DNA from 3 places in the Holzapfeliella saturejae genome. Region 1 is predicted to be linked to each of the others. Evidence: predicted binding sites of a transcription regulator. Region 1 holds the regulator's gene; each other region holds the start of a gene.

Region 1 (7,185 bases):
TTTGTTTAGACAAACAAAAAATCCTCTTTAATAATTTTAAAGAGGATTTAAAAGCTTTATTTTTCATCGTCACCCATTTTAAGCACACTCATAAAGGCTTCTTGAGGAACATCTAACTTCCCAACTGCCTTCATTCGTTTTTTACCCGCTTTTTGTTTTTCAAGCAGTTTCATACGACGAGTAACATCCCCACCATATAGCTTAGCTGTAACATCTTTACGGTAAGCTTTAATTGTTGAACGGGCGATAACTTTATTCCCAATTGAAGCTTGAACAGGCACTTCAAATTGTTGTCGAGGAATAACTGATTTTAATTTTTCAGTAATGGCACGACCACGAGCTTGGGCAAAATCACGGTGAACAATGAAACTTAACGCATCAACTGCTTCACCAGCAAGTAAAATATCAATTTTGACAAGATCACTTGGACGATAACCACACAACTCATAATCAAGTGACGCATAACCACGAGTATTTGATTTTAATTCGTCAAAGAAATCAAAAACAATCTCAGATAGTGGGATTTCATAGATAACATTAACACGGTTAGCATCTAAGTAATCCATCGTAACAAAGTTTCCACGTTTTCTTTGAGCCAGTTCCATGACAGGACCAACGTAGTCATTTGGCACCATAATTTCCGCTTTAACATAAGGCTCTTGAATTTCACGAATATCACTAGGATCCGGCATTTCTGCTGGGTTAGCAACTGTTACTTCTTCACCATTTTGTAGTTTGGCATGATAATCTACAGATGGTGCCGTCATAATTAATTCTAAGCCAAATTCACGTTCTAGACGTTCTTGAATAACATCCATGTGCAACAATCCTAAGAAACCACATCTAAAACCAAATCCTAAGGCCTGTGAAGTTTCTGGTTCAAATTCAAGTGCAGCATCATTCAATTGTAAACGTTCTAGTGCTTCTCTTAAATCATCGTACTTAGCATTTTCAACTGGATACATTCCTGAATAAACCATGGGTTTAGCTGGACGATAACCGGGCGTTGGTTTAGTTGTTTTGTTGTTAGCTAATGTTAAGGTATCCCCAACATGAGTATCACGAACAGTCTTGATGTTAGCGGTTAAATACCCAACATCCCCTGCAACTAAACGGTCACGACTAACTGCTTTCGGTGATAACACACCTACTTCTGTTACTTCGTATTGTTTACCATTACTCATAACTTCAATCATGTCGCCAGGTTTAACAATACCATCTTCAACACGAATAGATAAAACAACCCCACGATATGAATCGTAAACTGAGTCAAAAATCATTGCTTTTAGAGGTGCTTCAAAGTCACCCTGAGGTGCTGGAATATCCGTCACAATACGTTCTAGTAATTCTTCGATTCCAAGACCACTTTTAGCTGAAGCTAGAACCGCATCTTGGGCATCTAATCCAATTGTATCTTCAATTTCATCTTTTACACGATCTGGATCTGCCGCAGGTAAATCAATTTTGTTAATGACTGGTACAATTTCAAGGTCATTATCTAAAGCTAAATAAACGTTAGCTAATGTTTGTGCTTCAACACCTTGTGCAGCATCAACAACTAATACAGCACCTTCACAAGCTGCAAGTGAACGTGATACTTCGTATGAAAAGTCCACGTGACCTGGTGTATCGATTAAATGAAAAATATAATCTTTACCATCTTTAGCACGATATTTTAACTCAACTGAGTTTAGCTTGATTGTAATTCCACGTTCACGTTCTAATTCCATACTATCTAGAATTTGAGCGTGCATTTCACGCTTTGACACCGTATCCGTTAATTCTAAAATACGGTCAGCTATTGTTGATTTCCCATGGTCAATATGGGCAACAATAGAAAAATTTCTTATTCTTGATTGATAATCTTTTAATTCTTCTAAATTCATGTGTTCTCCTCTATTACTTCTGTTCTTTATTATAGCAAGTATCCGAAATGGTCACAAACAAAAAGAGAAGATTAAAATCTTCTCTTTTTTAAAATTCACATAAATTTATCTTTTACTTTTTCAAAAAAGTTTTTGTCTTGGGGTTGAATGTCTTCGCCACCAGCCTTAACAAAATCAACTAAGGCTTTCTTTTGGTCTTCGTTTAGCTTTTTAGGTGTCATAATCTTAACAGTTGTTTCTTGATTACCTGTACCATGACCGTTCAATTGTGGCACACCTTTTCCATTTAATCTAAAGGTTGTACCTGTTTGTGTTCCTGCTGGAATACGCAATTTAACTTTGCCATGAACCGTTTCAACATCAATTTCATCACCAAGAGCTGCTTGTGCAAAACTAATTGGCACTGTGTAGTAAATGGTTGTCCCTGAACGTTCAAATGTCTTACTTGGACGAACACGTAGCACGATGTATAAATCACCGTAAGGACCACCATTAGCTCCTGCTTCACCTTGACCAGTTAAGTGAATTTGTTGGCCTTGGTCAACACCTGCTGGAATATTAACTTCAACAGTATGTCTTTGTTTAGTTGTTCCTTTACCATGACAGTCTTCACAAGGTGTTTCAATAATTACACCTTGACCGTGACATTCATCACAAGCAACTTGTTGACGAACCATACCAAGCATTGTTTGACGATCTACGGTCATATAACCTGAACCGTGACATTTTTGACAAGTTTTGGTTGAAGTACCTGGTTTTGCACCATTACCATCACATGTTTTACATGTTTCATCACGATCGTATGTGACGTTTGTTTTCTTACCAAAAATGGCTTCTTCAAATTCAAGCGTCATGGTGTAATCTAAATCATGTCCTTTTCGAGGTGCAGTTGGATCTTGGGCACGGCCGCCGCCAGCTCCACCACCGAAGAATTGACTAAAGATATCTTCAAAACCGCCAAAGCCTTGGCTTCGCCACCAAAACCACCAGCTCCACCTTGAGCACCACCATTAACTCCTGCATGACCATAATTGTCATAAGCAGCACGTTTTTGAGAGTCACTCAAGACTTCATAAGCTTCACTAACTTCTTTGAACTTTTCTTCAGCATCTGCAGAATCATTCAAATCTGGGTGGTATTTTTTAGATAGTTTACGATAAGCTTTTTTTATTTCGGCTTCTGATGCATTTTTAGAAAGACCCAGGACTTCATAGTAATCTCGTTGTTGTGCCATAAAATTCCTCTTTCATTTCTATAAATGAAAAAAGTCAAATTGACAATTTGACTTTTTCATCGTAATTGTTATTTATCTTTATCAGGGTCTACTTCACGGAAGTCACCATCTACGGTGTCATCGTTGTTTGATTGACCTGATTGTTCGCCACCTTGAGCTTGTTGAGCTTCTTGTGCTTGTTGGTATATTTTTGTTGTTAAATCTTGAACGATTTGGTTCAATTCATCTTTTTTAGCTTTCATTGCTTCTAAGTCATTATCAGATTGTGCTTTTTCTAAAGCTTCTTTAGCTTCTTTAGCTTTTGAAACTTCTTCTTCAGAAACTTTGCCATCTAATTCTTTCAATGTCTTATCAGTTGTAAAGATTAATTGATCAACTTCATTACGTAAGTCTACTTCTTCTTTACGTTTTTTATCTGCTTCAGCATTTTCTTCAGCATCTTTTGTCATACGTTCGATTTCTTCATCTGATAGACCTGATGAACTTTGGATTGTAATCTTTTGTTCTTTTTGTGTACCTAAGTCTTTAGCAGATACATTTACAATACCGTTTTTATCGATGTCAAATTTAACTTCGATTTGAGGAACACCACGTGGTGCTGGTGGAATATCTGTTAATTGGAAACGACCTAAAGTCTTGTTATCAGCAGCCATTGGACGTTCACCTTGAAGAACATGAATGTCTACGGCTGGTTGGTTGTCAGCAGCTGTTGAGAAGACTTGTGATTTACTTGTAGGGATTGTTGTATTACGTTCAATTAATTTAGTTGAAACGCCACCCATTGTTTCAATACCTAGTGATAATGGTGTTACGTCAAGAAGCACAACATCTTTAACGTCACCTGAAATCACACCACCTTGAACAGCAGCACCTAAAGCAACGGCTTCATCAGGGTTAATTGAGTGATCAGGTTTTTTACCTGTCCAGTCTTCAACAGCTTTTTGAACTGAAAGGATACGTGTTGATCCACCGTTTAGGATAACTTTATCCACTTCATCTTTTGAAAGACCAGCATCTTTTAATGCGTTTTCAACTGGGATTTTTGTTCTTTCAACTAGTTCAGCTGTGATTTCATCGAATTTAGCACGAGTTAAGGTTGTTTCTAAGTGTAATGGACCTGCTTCACCAGCTGAGATAAATGGCAAGCTAATTTGAGTTGTTGTTACACCTGATAAGTCTTTTTTAGCTTTTTCAGCTGCATCTTTTAGACGTTGTAATGCCATTTTATCTTTAGATAAGTCAATACCGTTTTCGTCTTTGAATTGTGCAATCAACCAATCCATGATTGCTTCGTCAAAGTCGTCCCCACCTAAGTGAGTGTCACCGTTTGTTGAAAGCACTTGGAATACGCCGTCACCTAATTCAAGGATAGAAACGTCAAATGTACCACCACCCAAGTCATAAACAAGGATTTTTTCGTCTTCTTCAGCTTTATCTAAACCATAAGCTAAAGCACTAGCAGTTGGTTCATTAACAATACGTTTAACATCTAAACCAGCAATTTTACCAGCATCTTTTGTTGCTTGTCTTTGTGAATCGTTGAAGTATGCAGGTACTGTAATAACAGCTTCTGTTACTTCTTCACCTAGGTAATCTTCACTGAATTTTTTGATGTGTTGTAAAATCATTGCTGAAATTTCTTGTGGTGTGTATGACTTGTCGCCAACAGTTACTTTGTAACCTGCTTCACCAATGTGACGTTTGATAGAAGAAATTGTATCTGGGTTTGTAATTGCTTGTCTTTTAGCAACTTCCCCAACTTGAATTTCACCATCTTTAAAAGCAACGACAGAAGGAGTTGTACGGTTACCTTCTGGGTTTGCAATAATTTTTGGTTCTTTACCTTCTAAAACAGCAACTGCTGAGTTAGTTGTTCCTAAATCAATACCAATAACTTTTGACATAAATCAATAACTTCCTTTCAAATTTCTTAGTTTGCAACGCTAACCATTGCAGGTCTTAAAATACGATCTTTAAATAAGTATCCAGGCTGGTAAACTTCCACAACTGTATCTTTTGGATGGTCTTCAGTTGCTTCAACTGTTTGAACCGCTTGGTGATAATTTGGATCAAAAGGTGCACCTTGTGCTTCAACTTCTGTGATTCCTTTATCATTTAAAGCTTTCATTAAAGCGTTGTAAGTTAATTCAATCCCTTTTTTCAATTGGCTTGAAGCCTCATCGTCAGCTTGAACTTGTAGGGCTCTTTGTAAATTGTCTAAAGCAGGCAAAATTTCTTTTGCAAGGCTTTGACCTTCATATTTACTAAATTGTGCCAGTTCTTTTTGTTGACGAGTTTGAATATTTTGGATTTCAGCTTGTGAGCGTAAGTATTTATCTTGTGCTTCTTCAAGCTCTTGTTGAAGTTTTTCAACTTCTGAATCAGTTGTTTCCACTTCTTCATTTTCAACAACATCTTCAGTTGTTTCTTCAACGGGTTCTTCGGTTGTATTTTCTTGTTTAATATCTTTTTCTTCGTTAGACACTGTCATCCTCCTTATCTAAACTTGCTGTAATAATCCAGTAGCTGGTCAGCCAGTTCTTCTTTGAAGTAGTTCATCAGACTAATCATCTGTGAATACGGCATATTTGTTGGCCCGAGTAAAGCCACAATTCCATTTCCAAAATCACCGACTTCATAAGTGGCAGTTAGTAAACTGTAATCCTTTAATAAGTCCAGTGGCAGTTCATCTCCTAGGCGAACATGAACAGAAAATGCGGGATTATTTAAACTATTTTCGTGAATTAAATCTGAAAATATTTCAGGATGACTAAGTAATTGATAAAGTGATTTCAAATTATCTAAGTCATCGAAACTAGAATAGTTATTCAATAAATTCAATTCGCCATTAACAAATAATTGATCCGTTTCCGTTGGCTTAAACACATCTTTTAATAGCTGAAGTAAAATTAAACTTGCTGTATCTTCTTTCACACCTAAGATAGACATGAATTGTTCAGAAGAATAACCTGAGACTTCATGAAGTGTTTTGCCTTTGACGGCTGTATTAATTTTTTCGACTAATGCTTCTAGTTCACCACCTGATACATCATCAGGTAAACGATAAAGCTGATTTTTAACATCGCCATCGCTGGTTACTAGAATGGCCATCATTTGATGATTAGAAAGTGGCACAATGCGAAATTCAGTAATTCTGCAAAACTGAATCTCAGGACTAGCTACAAAAGCAGTATAACTAGTCAAATCAGATAATATTTTTGCCGAACGAGATACAATATCATCAATTTTTTGAAACTGATGATTAAAGTTCATTTGCAGTTTTTCATGCAAATTTTCTGGCATATCTGTTGGCTGTAATAAATAATCTAGATAATAACGATATCCCTGATTAGATGGGACACGTCCTGAAGATGAATGTGTTTTTTCAATTAATCCAAGTTCTTCTAACTTCGCCATTTCATTACGAATGGTAGCAGAAGAAACTTGAATCGTGAGTTCATCCATCAATGTTTTAGAACCAACGGGCTGTTGAGTCTTATTAAAAACATTGATAATCATCTTAAGTATAAGTTCCTGTCGTTTTGATAACATAGTGTCACCTCTTCGAATTAGCACTATTAAATTACGAGTGCTAACTATTAGAATATAACAACTAACTAGCAGAATGTCAAGACGACAGCTAAAAATATCAAACTATTTCTCTAAAGCTTTAAAATAGGCCCTACTATCAATTTCATCTTGATTTAATTGGTCAATCAAAGCTTCAATTGATGAATATTTTTCCTCTGGGCGAAGATAGTGATACCACTTTACTTCCACCATTTCATCATAAATATCTTCATCAAAATCAAAAATATTAACTTCGACCGATAAGTCTTTCACATCATCAAATGTAATATTATATCCAACACTGGCCATTCCTTGATACCACTGACCATGGACTTTCAACTTAACAGTATAAGCCCCTGAAGCTAAGCCTACTTTTTTAGCATTGGAGTCAATATTAGCAGTTGGAAAACCTAATTGACGGCCACGCTTGAACCCGTGAATGACTTTGCCAGACGTTTGATAAATTGAATTTAATAACGTATTAGCCTGATCCAC
Region 2 (7,185 bases), 360 kb from region 1:
GTGATGATGAGCCACTGGAGAATGCTTTTAACACTAACGCTGCCGTAATTCCTGGCACAACGCCACCAACTGGAGAAGCAGCGTGATAAGGAATCTGACCAGCCATAATTCTAAATAATCCAACACCAATCATCAGTAAAATTGAGCCGATAAAGAGATAAACTGGAATCATCAAGAAATTAGCTGATTCACTTAATCCTCTTAAATTTAAAATGGTTAAAATAATAATAATGGTAATCGCTATTGCGACTTGATGCCCGTAGAGAGCTGGTATAGCAGATGTTATCGCTTCAGAACCAGCTGAAACACTAACCGCCACCGTTAATATGTAATCAATCAATAGTGCACCACCAGCAACAAGTCCTGATGATTTGCCCAAATTGTCACTAGATACCTTATAAGCTCCACCACCATCTGGGTAGGCACGAATAATTTGACGGTAAGAAATTGTTAAAGATAATAGTAGCACTAAAACAAAAAAGGCAATTGGTAGTGAGTACCAGATTGCTGCTGCAGAAAGTGTTACCAGCACCATTACAATTTCTTCAGTCCCATAAGCCACACTCGATAAAGCATCTGAACTTAACATCGCTAGCGCTTTGAATCTGGTTAGCTTTTGGTCGCCTTCTTCATTTGATTTTAAAGGCTTTCCTAAAATCAAACGTTTAAATTGTCCCATCACGGGCACCTCCACATAATGAACTTTTTCAATAACTTCACAAATATTACGCTATTTAATCTGTAAAATCTACCATAATTTTAAAAAAATTTAAGATTTACAACAGCGTTATTGTGCCACATAAAAAAGCCTACGGCAAGTTATAACTTCCATAGGCTTCTTTTTATGAAATTTAATAGGCTACATCATACCCATTCCTGGGTTCATTGGTGCTTGATTTGTTTCATTATCTTTATCAACTTCAGTCACAACAGCTTCAGTTGTTAGCATCAATGCGGCAACAGATGCGGCATTTTGTAGAGCTGAACGTGTAACTTTAGTTGGATCAATAATACCAGCTTCAATCATATTGGTCCATTTGTCAGTTACGGGATCATAGCCAACTTCAGGGTCTTCATTATTCAAACGTTCGACAATAATAGAACCTTCAAGACCTGCATTCGTTACAATTTGACGAACAGGAGCTTCAAGAGCAGCTTTGACGATATTAATACCTGTTTGCACGTCGCCAGTTTCTTCAAGAGAAGCAACTGCTTTCACAGCGTTAGCCAATGCAGTACCACCACCAGCAACGTATCCTTCTTCAACAGCTGCACGAGTAGCATTTAGTGCATCTTCAATCCGATATTTGCGTTCTTTTAACTCAGTTTCAGTTGCTGCACCAACTTTGATTACAGCCACACCACCAGCTAATTTTGCTAGACGCTCTTGTAATTTTTCACGGTCAAAGTCTGATGTTGAATCAGCAATTTGTTTTTTCAAGGTATTAACACGTTCTGCAATAGCCGCTTTATCGCCTGCGCCTTCAACAATTGTTGTATTGTCTTTTGTTACAGTAACACGACCGGCTTGTCCAAGTTGTTCTAGTTTTGTATCTTTTAATTCTAGGCCTAAATCTTCTGTGATAACAGTTGCACCTGTAAGAGCTGCAATATCAGCTAGTTGCTCTTTACGACGATCACCAAAACCTGGTGCCTTAACTGCGACAACATTGAAAGTTCCACGAATTTTATTCAACACAAGTGTTGGCAATGCTTCCCCATCAATATCATCAGCAATAATCATCAAGGCTTTCCCTTGTTGAACAATTTCTTGCAATAGAGGCAAAATTTCTTGAATATTTGAAATTTTCTTGTCAGTTACTAAAATGTATGGGTTATCAAGGTCTGCTTCCATTTTATCGTTATCAGTTACCATGTATTGTGACAAATAACCGCGATCAAATTGCATCCCTTCAACCACGCTTAATTCAGTTTCAATACCTTTTGATTCTTCAATTGTGATAACACCATCATTACCAACTTTTTCCATCGCATCTGCAATCAGACGTCCAACTTGTTCATTAGCTGCTGAGATTGACGCAACTTGTGCGATTTCATCTTTATTAGCCACTTTGTGTGACATTTTATGTAGTTCTTCAACGGCCTTTTTAGTAGCTAATTCAATCCCTTGACGAATACCCACAGGGTTAGCACCAGAAGTAACATTTTTTAATCCTTCTTGAATAATTGCTTGTGCTAGTACAGTCGCTGTTGTCGTTCCATCTCCGGCGATATCATTGGTTTTTGAAGCCACTTCAGCTACCAATTTAGCTCCCATATTTTCAAAGTGGTCTTCCAGTTCGATTGATTTTGCAATCGTCACACCATCGTTTGTAATTTCTGGTGAGCCATAACTTTTTTCTAACACAACGTTACGACCTTTAGGTCCAATAGTTGCTTTAACAGTATCCGCTAATTTGTTAACACCACGTAACATTGCACGACGTGCATCTTCTGAAAACTTAATTTCTTTTGCCATTTTAACTTCACCTCATTAAAAAATTAATCAATAATTGCTAAAATATCGTTTTCTTTCAATACTAAGTAATCTTCATTTTCATATTTTAGGGTTGTACCTGCGTATTTATCATAATAAACGTTATCTCCAACTTTAACAGTCAAGGGGAGGCGTTGACCCTCACGAGTTCGAGCACCTTGCCCAACGGCGACAACTTCACCGACTTGTGGTTTATCTTGAGCACTACTTGCTAAAACAATTCCGCCAACGGTTTCTTCTTTATCTTCTTTAACTTTTAAAATCACGCGATCAGCAATAGGTTTTAACATTTAATTTCCCTCCTACAATGATTAGCACTCTTATAAAACAAGTGCTAACTTCTAAGTAAATAATATCATCTTTATGAAAAAGTGCAAGTTTTTAGCAGAAAAAAAGTTGAATGCTAAAAAATCTTTAAAATCCCTTATAAAACGATGAATTATGATATGCTAAACAGTGAAGAAAAATGAGGTGAAATAATGATTATCTTACAAGGACAACAATTAGCACGTCACTTTGGGAGTGATGTCTTATTTGAAAACCTAGATATTGAAATCCAAAACAAAAGCCGTATTGGACTAGTTGGTCCAAACGGTGCGGGTAAAAGTACCCTACTTAAAATGATTACAGGACAAGAAGAGCCTTCACTTGGTCATATTTCAACGCCCAAAAATATCGAAATTGGTTATATTGCACAAGAACATAATTTTGATACTAACGAAACTATCTGGGATGAAATGTTGCAAGTTTTTACACCCTTGATTGAATTAGGTAACAAAATGACCGCGATTCAAGAGCAGTTAGCTCAGCAAGAAAACCCTGATGAAGAACTGCTCAAACGCTATGATCAAATGCAGTATGATTATCAAATTAATGGTGGCTTCACTTATGAAACTGATATCAAAACTGTTTTAAATGGGTTTAAATTTGATGAATCAACGTATCATCAAAAGATTAGTACTTTATCTGGTGGTGAAAAAACACGATTAGGTTTTGTTAAGCTCTTACTTAAAAAACCGGATTTATTAGTTCTTGATGAACCAACTAACCACTTAGATGTTGAAACGTTAACTTGGCTTGAAACCTTTTTAAAGAATTATTCTGGTGCTATTTTGGCAGTCTCTCACGACCAGTACTTCTTAGATGCGATTACAACTGAGATTTATGAATTAAGTTTCAAAAAGTTAACACACTTTACAGGAAACTACTCAAAATATGTGGAACAACGTGAATTAATGGACCGTCAAAATCAAGAAGCTTACGAAAAACAACAAGCTGAAATCAAAAAGCAAGAAGACTTTATTCAAAAAAATATTGTCCGTGCTTCAACAACCAAGCGTGCTCAAAGTCGTCGCAAACAACTTGAAAAAATGGACCGTATTCAACCCCCTAAACATCATAGTCAAATGAATATGCAATTCAATGTCGACAAGCAAAGTGGTAAAGAAGCCCTACTCATTAATCATATGAGTGTCGGTTACGAAAAAAACGACCCAATGATTAAAGATATCAACTTGCAAGTTAATAAACACAACCGTGTTGCTATCTTAGGTGCTAATGGAATTGGTAAAAGTACCCTACTCAAAACGCTCGTTAAGCAACTAGAACCTCTTGCAGGTAGTTATAAATTTGGTGCCAATGTTTCTGCTGGTTTTTATGATCAAGAAATTTCTCAATTTAATTCCAAAGAAACAGTTATTGATACCGTTTGGAATCGTCATCGTTTAACACCTGAAAAAGAAATCCGCAGTGTTTTGGCTAGTTTTCTATTTGGTGCAGACGATATTGAAAAAAGCGTCGGTCAACTTTCTGGTGGACAGCGTGCTCGTCTTGCCTTAACCGTATTGTCGATGGAAAATCACAACTTTTTAATTATGGATGAACCGACTAACCACTTGGACATTGATGCTAAAGAAGTCCTTGAAAAAGCACTACGAGAGTTTGATGGGACATTAGTATTCGTTTCTCATGACCGTTACTTTATTAATGAACTAGCAACCACAACGATTGAGGTTAAAAATAATCAAGCTTATGTTTTTGATGGTAATTACGACTATTACTTAGAGAAAAAAGAACAGATTATCAAGCCAACCGATGAACAAATCCAACAAGCACAAGTAAAATCAAGCAATACCGGTGGTAAAGAAGATTATGCGATGCAAAAGAAACGCCAAGCAGAAATTCGCAAAATTGAACGTGGGATTGCTCAAGCTGAAGAAAATATTGAAAAGTATGAAAGTCAGATTGAAGCTATTCAAGAACAAATGGCTCAACCTGAATACGCAACTGATTATAGTAAAATGGCTGAATTCCAATCTGAAATTGACGCAATTAATGAAAAATTATCGACTGAAAACGATAATTGGGAATATTGGTTAACACAACAAGAAGAAAACGAATAAAAAGGCAAGGACTAAAAGTCCTCGCCTTTTTTAATTACGATAATTTCTTAAATCAATTACTTCATCAGCACTTTCCCAAATCATTTGATTATGCGTTGCGATGATAATTGTTCGATTTTCATTTTTAAGAGATAACAATAAGTCCATCAACTCTTGTCCATTTTTTGGATCAAGTGCTGCGGTTGGTTCGTCAGCTAAAATAAGTGGTGGATTTTTCAAAATAACCTTAGCGACCGCAACACGCTGGGCTTCCCCGCCAGATAATTCAAATATTTTTTGATTCAAGTCAAGATAACTTAAATTAACTTGTTTTAAAGCTAATTTTTGTCGTTCAATTCGTTCTTGTTTTTTAACTTTTTGTCCAACAAGTCCTAAATCTAAATTATCTTTAATTGATTGTGCTTCTAATAAACCAAAATTTTGAAATAAGTAGCCTAACTCGTTTCTAAAATAACGATGTGCTGAAATTGATTTCAATGACTTCCCATTATAAATAACGTCGCCACTCGTAATTTTTTCAAGATGACCAATCATATTAAGTAGTGTTGTTTTACCACTTCCACTGGGACCAATTAACGCATAGACTTTTCCTTTTTCAAAATTCAAATTTAAATTCGTAAACAATTCACGATTATCAAAATCTTTTGTAACATTTTCAACTTTTATCATTCTTATTTTCCCTTCATTACTGTCATTGCCGTTTGTTGTTCTTTTTTATTTTGAATAAATAACAAAATAGCAAGTACTAGTATCATAACTGCTAAAGCAACCATTGCTATTAGGCTATTAGCACCCAAAATCACGGGGATTCCTGCTCCTAAACCTAACGTGACTAGTTCAAAGCTTAAGTACTTTTTATGAATTTCAAAGAAAGATAGACCACTAATCTTCTTGATGAATATTTCTCGTCTAAATTGTTCAAAATAAAGCAGGTTCATGGCACTAAACAAAATGACACTGGTTACAATTGCCAAAATTGCCCCAGCTAAAATTGAAATCAATTTAACTCTAAGTTCATAGTATTATTTAAGTATTGAAACTTAATATTTTCTAAGTAAGATACTTCTTGATAAACCTGATATTTTTTTAATAACGCAATTGTTTCATCGTAATTTTTATAGTAAACATCGTTAATGGCACCAATACCCCAAAAAAAGTAACTTGGCATCGATCTTGAAATAGATTTGTCATTAATTACAACCATTACGGGATCAATTGCAAATTGTAAGCCGTCAAGATTTGATTTATTAAACAAAAACCGCTCTTGATTATCTTCAACAAATTCGACAAGAGGTTCTTTTACTGAATAAAGCTTATTAGATTTGATATCGCTAGTTTCACTAGCATAATCTTGAATCTCTGCTTTATATTTTTCAACGATAGCTTGCTTTTGACTTGTTAATTTTTTAGGTAAAACTAAAGCAAAATCACCCTCTTGAAAGTTACTAACCTTATTTTGAAATTCTGAGCCTATTTCAATATCTTCATGATTCAAATAATTAAGATTAACATACAAAGACTCAATTCTTGATTTATCTTCCATAACTGCCATTTGTTGTTCCATAGTCTTAGGTTGTTGATAATTCTTTTTGATTAATATTGCATCATGATTAGTTATAGCATCTGTGGCCAACTCTTGAAACGGTGTATAATATTTAATAATATCCTCTTCTCCTCCACCTAGTCCAAACGTCGCATTATAATAATTTGGATATTGTTCCCACTTTTGCTCTGATTTAGCTAAATCCTGATAATCGCTATAAAATTTCAACCCAAATATCATCACCAAAATCAACATCATAATAGATAAAAATTGACTGACTAACATAGTTGCCATTAATGATTTAGTCGGTAAGCTGCCTTTTATAACCCTCATTAAGGATGATCTCTTTAAACTCAAAATTTCGATTAAAGTTAATATAATCGATAAAAATAGTAATATTGTTCCATAAGTTAATAACGTCACAGTTAATAGTCCAAGCAATTTCCAAGAAAAGACATGTAAATAACTTAATAAGCCAAATCCTAGACTTGTCGTTAAAATTATACTGCCCATAATCGTTAGAAAATCATCATGAACCGGCTTGATTACAATTTTCAAAATTGACTTCCCTGAAACAAGTTCAATTCCTGCATATCTTAATCTTTTAATTCTAACTACTAATGAAGTGCCAATAAAAGTCAGAACGAAGATTAATAATGAAATAAATGTTGTTTCATTAATTGATACATATAAAATATTATCAAAAAGATTTCGATTCCCTTCATATGATTTTGTTTCATACC
Region 3 (7,185 bases), 290 kb from region 1:
CACCTCATAATTTCTTCCTCAATGAAAGCCGAGAAATGATTAAAGCACTTATTACCAACATCAATTATTAGTCACTAAAAAAAGCTAACGCATCTTTTGCGTTAGCTTTTTTTAATTATAGTACTTTTGATAAAAAGTCTTGTGTTCGTTTGTGTTGTGGATGGTCAAAGATTTGTTCAGGTGTTCCCTGCTCAATAATATGTCCCTGATCAAAGAATAACACATGATCTGCCACTTCTTTAGCAAATCCCATCTCGTGAGTAACCACAAGCATGGTCATGCCTTCTTTAGCCACATCTTTCATCACGCCTAAAACGTCGCCAACCATTTCAGGATCTAATGCACTCGTTGGTTCGTCAAAAAGCATCACATCTGGATTCATCACAAGTGAACGAGCAATCGCCACACGTTGTTTTTGTCCACCTGATAAAGAATCTACCTTAACTTCTGCTTTATCACTTAATCCAACACGTTTTAAGTATTGACGCGCTTTCTTTTCAGCTTCTTCTTGACTCATTAAGCCAAGTTCTCTTGGTGCTAAAGTTAAGTTGTCAATCACGTTTAGGTTGTTAAATAAGTTAAAGTGTTGAAATACCATTCCGATTTTTTCACGGACTTTATTGATGTCAGTTTCTTTACTGTTTAAATCATGACCATCAATGTTAATATTGCCACCAGTTGGTTCTTCTAAATGGTTTAACATTCTTAAAAAGGTACTCTTACCCGATCCAGAAGGTCCAATAATAACCACAACTTGGTTACGTTTAACGTCTAAATCAACGCCTTTAATGACGTGATTGTCACCGTAACTTTTTTGTAAGTCACGAACTTTAATAATATTTTCGCTTGATTTAACCATTATTTGTTCAACCTTCTTTCCATATAGTTAGAAGCCCATGTTAACAAGGTAATAATCACTAAGTAAATGAGTGCAATGATTGCCCAAACTTTGAATCCTTCAAGGTTTCTGGCAATAATGATTTTACCTGTTTGGGTTAATTCAACTAATCCAATAATTGATAAAATTGACGTATCTTTCAATGTGATAATAAATTGGTTAATAAATGATGGAATAATCAATTTAATTCCTTGTGGTAAAACAACTCGTCTCATGGCTTTACCAAATGGCAATCCAAGTGAACGTGCCGCTTCCATTTGTCCCTTATCAACAGATTTAATTCCTCCTGCAATAAAGGCTGCAGTATAAGCCCCTTCATTAAACATTAAGGTAATAATTCCGGCAACAACAGCGGGAATTCTAACCCCTGTTAAACTTGGAATACCTGTATAAATGAATAACGCTAAAACTAGCAATGGTAAACCACGGAAAATGTAAATCACTGTTGTTGAAATTCCGTTTAAAATTTTACTTGGAACAACGCCCATTAAACCAAAGATAATACCAAAGATGGTCGCAAAGAAAATTGCCATTACCGTTAAAATCATGGTTTCTTTCAGTCCATCAAGCAAAGCTGAGCCATTAACTTTAAGTAATCCACCAAAAGTACTTTCACTTTCTTTTTGTTGTTTTTGTAGGGCCAAGGCATCATTTCCTAAGTAACGTGAAATGATTTGATCATATTCACCGCTTTGTTTGATTTTTTCAAGTCCACGGTTAAAGGCTGCTAGTAATTCAGGATTTTCACCCTTTTTAACTGAAAATCCATATTGGCCAGTCGTATTAGCTTCTGAAGAAACTTTCAATGCTGTTCCTTGATTGATAGCATAAGTAATAACTGGCATATCTTCAAATAATCCAGCTGAATTTCCCGTCAAAACATCTTGATACATGGAATTAGTATCATCGAATGTCACAACTGTAAATCCATACTTTTTAGCTTGTTCCATACCATAGTTTGCTGCAGCTGTACCCGTTTTAACAGCTACACGCTTACCTCTAGCATCTTCCATAGATTTAATGGCATCATTGCTTTGGGCAGTTACAAAAACAGCCCCCGTATTAAAATACGGTGTCCCAAAATCCATTTTCTTTTCGCGATCAGCTGTAATTGTTGTTCCTGCAATCAAGCCATCTACTTGACCAGTATCAAGCGCTTGAACTGCTGCACTAAATCCGAGTGGTAAAATTTTAACTTCAAAATTTTCAGCTTTCGCCACAGCTTTTATAATGTCAATATCGATTCCTATGTATTCTGTGTTATTTGAATTTGAAAATTCAAAAGGTGGATAGGTGACATCCGTTCCGATTTGGTAAACTTTTTTTTCTTCGGCTTTGACAGTTTCTTGATGACTGGTCATAAAAAGACCACTCACTAAGAGTGCCAAGCTCATCACAACTAGCATAATTTTGCTTTTCATTGTAAACCCTCTCACACAAATAATGTTTTTAGTATAATACTTAATATAATTTTAAGATATCATATTTTAGTATTAAAACGCCAGTTTAATTTGGGTATGCGCCCTTTTGCCTATGCAAAGTTACGCTTTTCATATTGACCTTATGCTTATTTTATGATTAAATTAGCACAGTACTTAAAAGAGTGCTAATTACTAAAAGGAGGCACTTAAAATATGCTTATACCAACAGTTATTGAACAAACTTCTCGTGGTGAACGTTCTTACGATATTTATTCTCGTTTACTAAAAGATCGCATTATCATGCTATCTGGAGAAGTTAACGACCAAATGGCTAACTCAATTATTTCACAATTACTTTTCTTAGATGCACAAGATTCAGAAAAAGATATTTCTATCTATATTAACTCACCTGGTGGGGTGATTACATCTGGATTAGCTATCTTAGATACCATGAACTTTATTAAATCTGATGTTCAAACAATTGCAACAGGTATGGCTGCATCAATGGCCAGTGTCCTACTTGCAGGTGGAACAAAAGGTAAACGTTTTGCTTTACCTAACTCAACAGTTTTAATTCACCAACCTCTTGGTGGTGCGCAAGGACAAGCTACTGAAATTGAAATTGCCGCTGAAGAAATTTTAAAAACACGTAAAAAAATGAACAAAATTTTAGCTGATGCGACTGGACAAGATATTGAAACTATCCAAAAAGATACTGAACGTGATCATTATCTAACTGCTCCAGAAGCAAAAGAATACGGTTTAATTGATGAAATCATGACTAACAAACGTTAGTTAAGTTAACCAAACTCAAAAAAATACGCCTCATTAAATGAGGCGTATTTTTTATATCTCAAAACTAATTGAAGACAGCTTTGACCCTAATTGTGTCATTGTCTCTCTTAATGTCTTGTATTGTTCAGGTGTTAAATCTAACTTACTCAAACAAAAGTTAAGATGATCATATAGTTCCTGACGTTTTTCAACAGCTGAATCTGTCGGGGTTAAGACCAAACGACGTTCATCTTCTGCAGAATGTCGACGCTTAACCCAATCTAGTTTTTCAAGTCTTCTTAATAACGGCGTTAAAGTCCCACTGTCAAGACCGACATTCTCGCCTAATTCTTTCACAGACATCGATTCATGCTCGTATAAAGCAAGCATAACAATGTATTGTGCATAAGTTAAATTAAAAGGCTCTAGTGCCTTTGAATAAAATCGTTTAAAAAATTTATCAGCTTGATAAATTGAAAAGCATAATTGCTCTCCTAGAATAATTTCATTGTCCATATTTGATTCTCCAATTTTTATTCTGTTCTTATCTTGTCCGCAATATCATTCAATTTTTTAAATCGATGATTGATTCCAGATTTTGAAATTGGACCGTCTGGAATTTTTGCGGCTAATTCTTTTAATGACATCTCCTGATTTTTCATCCTAAATGAAGCCAAAACTTGTAATTTTTCTGGCAACATTTCTAATCCATATGTTTCTTCAATTAAAGTGATATTTTCAACTTGTCTAGCAGCAGCATTAGCTGTCTTTTTAAGATTAGCAGTATCACAATTAACTAAACGATTAACTGAATTTCTCATATCTCGCATAATTCTCAAATCTTCAAAAGCTAACATAGCGCTCGTTGCTCCTGTAATATTTAAAAACTCAGCAATTTGCTCAGCGCCTTTTAGATAAGTGATATAACCACTACGTCTTTGAGTCGTTTTAGCATTAAGATGAAATTGATTCATAATTTTAGCAATGGCTTCATTGTGGTCTTGATGATTAGAATAAATTTCTAAATGATAACGACTAGTTTCCGGGTTATTGATACTACCCCCTGTTAAAAAAGCGCCTCTTAAATAACAAATACTGTCTTGTTGACTCTCCATCACACGCTGTGGAATTGTTGTACTAATGTCAAAGGAATTAGGTTTCATAATTTTTAAATCATCTAAAATATCTGACACTTTTTCTTTGATTCGCACAACATATTGGTTGTTTTTTTTCAATTTCATTTTTCTTGAAACAATAATTTCAGGTTCAATATTATATACTTTTTTCATCAAGGAAAATAAGCGTCGAGCTGTGGCTGGATGTTCAGTTATAACATTAAGTTGTAGCCGACTATGACCAATTGAAATTGAACCGCTCATTCGAATAAATGCAGCTAATTCAGACTTGGCATGTTCATAGTTAACCTCTAGTGACGCAAGCTCTTTTTTTACTTGGCTTGCATAAGATGCTACCATACGCTTCTCCTTCTATAATAAATCTAATATTGCATTTCTAACTTTTACCCCATCGTGATAAATATTTTTATTTTTAATATCTAAAAAATCCCCCGAAATAATCTTAACACCGCTGTTAAGCAGTGATATTTCATCATGTTCAACGGGTTTTAGATAGCCTTTAGGCGAGTTTTGATGAACAACATTAGGTGAAATTTGACGGTTATTAACGAGTACAGTGTCAACTGTTCTTGTTTTTAAATGACGATTGATAATTTCAAGATGATTATAATCTGTTAAACATTCGGTTTCGCCAGCTTGTGTCATAATATTGCAAATGTAAGTAATATTAGCTTTTGTTTCAGCCAAAGCCTGTCGAACATTTGGAATCACAACATTAGGTAAAATACTGGTAAACAAACTACCTGGACCTAAAATCACCATATCTGCCTCATGTATAGCGTCAACGACTTCTGATACTGCTTTAGGCTGTTCATTTTTTTGCGTAGGGTCTGTCACCCAAACCGTTTTAATTTGCTTATCAAAAGTCACAATATGACTTTCGCCGCTTTCAACTGTACCATCTTCAAATTGTGCATTTAAAATCAATGGACTATTAGAAACAGGATAAACGTTGCCATCAACCTTCATTAAATGAGAGAGATATTGAATTGCTTCAAACATATCGTTCGTCATTTCTGAAAGCGCAGCTATAATCAAATTACCTAAAGCATGACCTGAAAAAAAGTCATCTTGACTTTTAAATCGGTATTGAAACAGCTCAAGCTGATCCTGAGGTAGTGTTGACAATGCCACCATCACATTACGAATGTCACCAGGTGGCACAACGTTAATATAATCTCGAATAATCCCTGAAGATCCACCATCATCAGAAACCGTTACAACTGCTGTTAATTCAACGTCTGAATCTTTTAATGAGTTCAAAATAACTGATAATCCTGTTCCCCCGCCGATGACAACAACCTTTTTTGCACTCATAATTGATCTCCTTGATAACGCCAAATTTCTCGATGGGTAATATCTGTTGGATAGTCTTTCATTAAGTTTTGCCCTAGCTTTTCAGCTAATGCGACTGATCGATGTTGACCACCTGTACAGCCAATTGCAATTGTTAAATTAGTTTTACCTTCTTTGATATATCCCGGAATTATCGTCACTAATAATTCCCATAATTTATCATAAAACTCAGTTGTCATCTGTTGGGTTAAGACATACTCTGAGACTGGTTTTTGCAAACCTGTCAGAGGCTTCATTTCTGGAATGTAGTAAGGGTTGGGCAAAAAGCGCACATCAAAAACCAGGTCAGCATCAATAGGTAACCCGTACTTGAATCCAAAGCTCATAACTTCGATATGAAAAACATCAGATAAGTCCTCACCTTTTGTTTGTTCAATTAATCGTTGTCTGAGTTGTTTGGGTTTAATGTTAGAAGTATCTATAATCAAGTCGGCGTGTTGCATAACAGGCGTCAATAATTGACGTTCTTTATTAATACCATCCAAAAGTCGGCCAGACATTGCTAAAGGATGACTACGTCTAGTTTGGTTATAACGTTTTACCAAAACTTCATTTGAAGCATTGAGATAAATAATTTTAGATTGAACCTCTTCTTTGGTTTCAAGAATAGAAACCGCTTCGAGTAACTCGTTATCTAAGTCTCGCGATCTTAAATCAATCACCACAGCTACTTTATCCATATGCCCTGACTCAAACATTAAATTCCAGAATTTACGTAAAAGTTTGGGCGGTAAATTGTCAACGACAAAGTACCCCATATCTTCAAAACTTTGGATGGCAACTGTTTTTCCAGCACCTGACATCCCTGTGATAATGACCAACTGTTTTTTACTATTAACCATTGCAACCCCTCCTAAATAGACTAAAATAGTATAACACATCCGGGCGTTTCTTTTGAAGCAACTAACCAAAAATTAGTTTTTTGCCAGATATTTTTTTAGATAAAATCCAGTATAACTTTCGGCGTTTTGAGCAACTTCTTCAGGTGTTCCTACCGCAATTATTGTGCCGCCACCTGCACCACCTTCTGGTCCTAAATCAACTAACTGGTCGGCGTTTTTGATAACATCAAGATTATGTTCAATTACGATAACTGTATTCCCTTGATCAACTAAACGCTGTAAAACAGCCAATAGTCGATTGATATCGTCTGTGTGAAGACCTGTTGTGGGTTCATCTAAAATGTAAAGATTCTTTCCACTTGATTTTTTATATAGCTCAGAAGCTAACTTCATACGCTGAGCTTCCCCACCTGAAAGTGTTGTTGCTGATTGACCAAGTTTGACATAGCCTAAGCCAACATCTTCAATGGTTTGTAATTTGCGTTTAATTTTTGGAATGTTGTCAAAGAATGCTAGTGATTCTTTGATAGTCATCTCTAAAACTTCAGAGATATTTTTATCCTTATACTTAACTTCTAGCGTTTCGGAATTGTATCGGGTTCCGTGGCAAACTTCACAAGGCACATACACATCAGGCAAGAAGTTCATCTCGATTCTGATAATACCGTCACCACGACAGTTTTCACAGCGACCGCCTTTAACATTGAATGAAAAACGGCCTTTTTGATAGCCACGAAGTTTGGCTTCATTTGTTTTAG

Evidence for each region. The regulator HrcA, encoded in region 1, represses chaperone genes, less so after heat shock. The targets are predictions, from matches to a motif close to TTAGCACTCNNNNNNNNNGAGTGCTAA.
Region 2: the regulator HrcA is predicted to act here: its motif matches at 2,809-2,835, upstream of groES (co-chaperone GroES).
Region 3: the regulator HrcA is predicted to act here: its motif matches at 2,482-2,508, upstream of clpP (ATP-dependent Clp endopeptidase proteolytic subunit ClpP).

Annotation. Positions count from the first base shown of each region.
Region 1 covers NZ_JAWMWG010000001.1:939,682-946,866, forward strand. The annotation lists gene lepA (translation elongation factor 4) at 57-1,886, opposite strand; partial or broken gene dnaJ (molecular chaperone DnaJ) at 1,982-3,120, opposite strand; gene dnaK (molecular chaperone DnaK) at 3,189-5,024, opposite strand; gene grpE (nucleotide exchange factor GrpE) at 5,051-5,605, opposite strand; gene hrcA (heat-inducible transcriptional repressor HrcA) at 5,617-6,672, opposite strand; gene ribF (riboflavin biosynthesis protein RibF) at 6,775-7,185, opposite strand, start outside.
Region 2 covers NZ_JAWMWG010000001.1:579,249-586,433, reverse strand. The annotation lists gene R4Y45_RS02870 (APC family permease) at 1-679, opposite strand, end outside; gene groL (chaperonin GroEL) at 860-2,479, opposite strand; gene groES (co-chaperone GroES) at 2,503-2,787, opposite strand; gene R4Y45_RS02855 (ABC transporter ATP-binding protein) at 2,977-4,899, shown strand; gene R4Y45_RS02850 (ABC transporter ATP-binding protein) at 4,930-5,568, opposite strand; gene R4Y45_RS02845 (DUF1430 domain-containing protein) at 5,571-5,900, opposite strand; gene R4Y45_RS02840 (hypothetical protein) at 5,897-7,185, opposite strand, start outside.
Region 3 covers NZ_JAWMWG010000001.1:645,281-652,465, reverse strand. The annotation lists gene R4Y45_RS03165 (FAD/NAD(P)-binding protein) at 1-71, shown strand, start outside; gene R4Y45_RS03160 (amino acid ABC transporter ATP-binding protein) at 116-859, opposite strand; gene R4Y45_RS03155 (ABC transporter substrate-binding protein/permease) at 859-2,319, opposite strand; gene clpP (ATP-dependent Clp endopeptidase proteolytic subunit ClpP) at 2,533-3,114, shown strand; gene R4Y45_RS03145 (MarR family winged helix-turn-helix transcriptional regulator) at 3,166-3,609, opposite strand; gene whiA (DNA-binding protein WhiA) at 3,627-4,568, opposite strand; gene R4Y45_RS03135 (gluconeogenesis factor YvcK family protein) at 4,581-5,546, opposite strand; gene rapZ (RNase adapter RapZ) at 5,543-6,427, opposite strand; gene uvrA (excinuclease ABC subunit UvrA) at 6,500-7,185, opposite strand, start outside.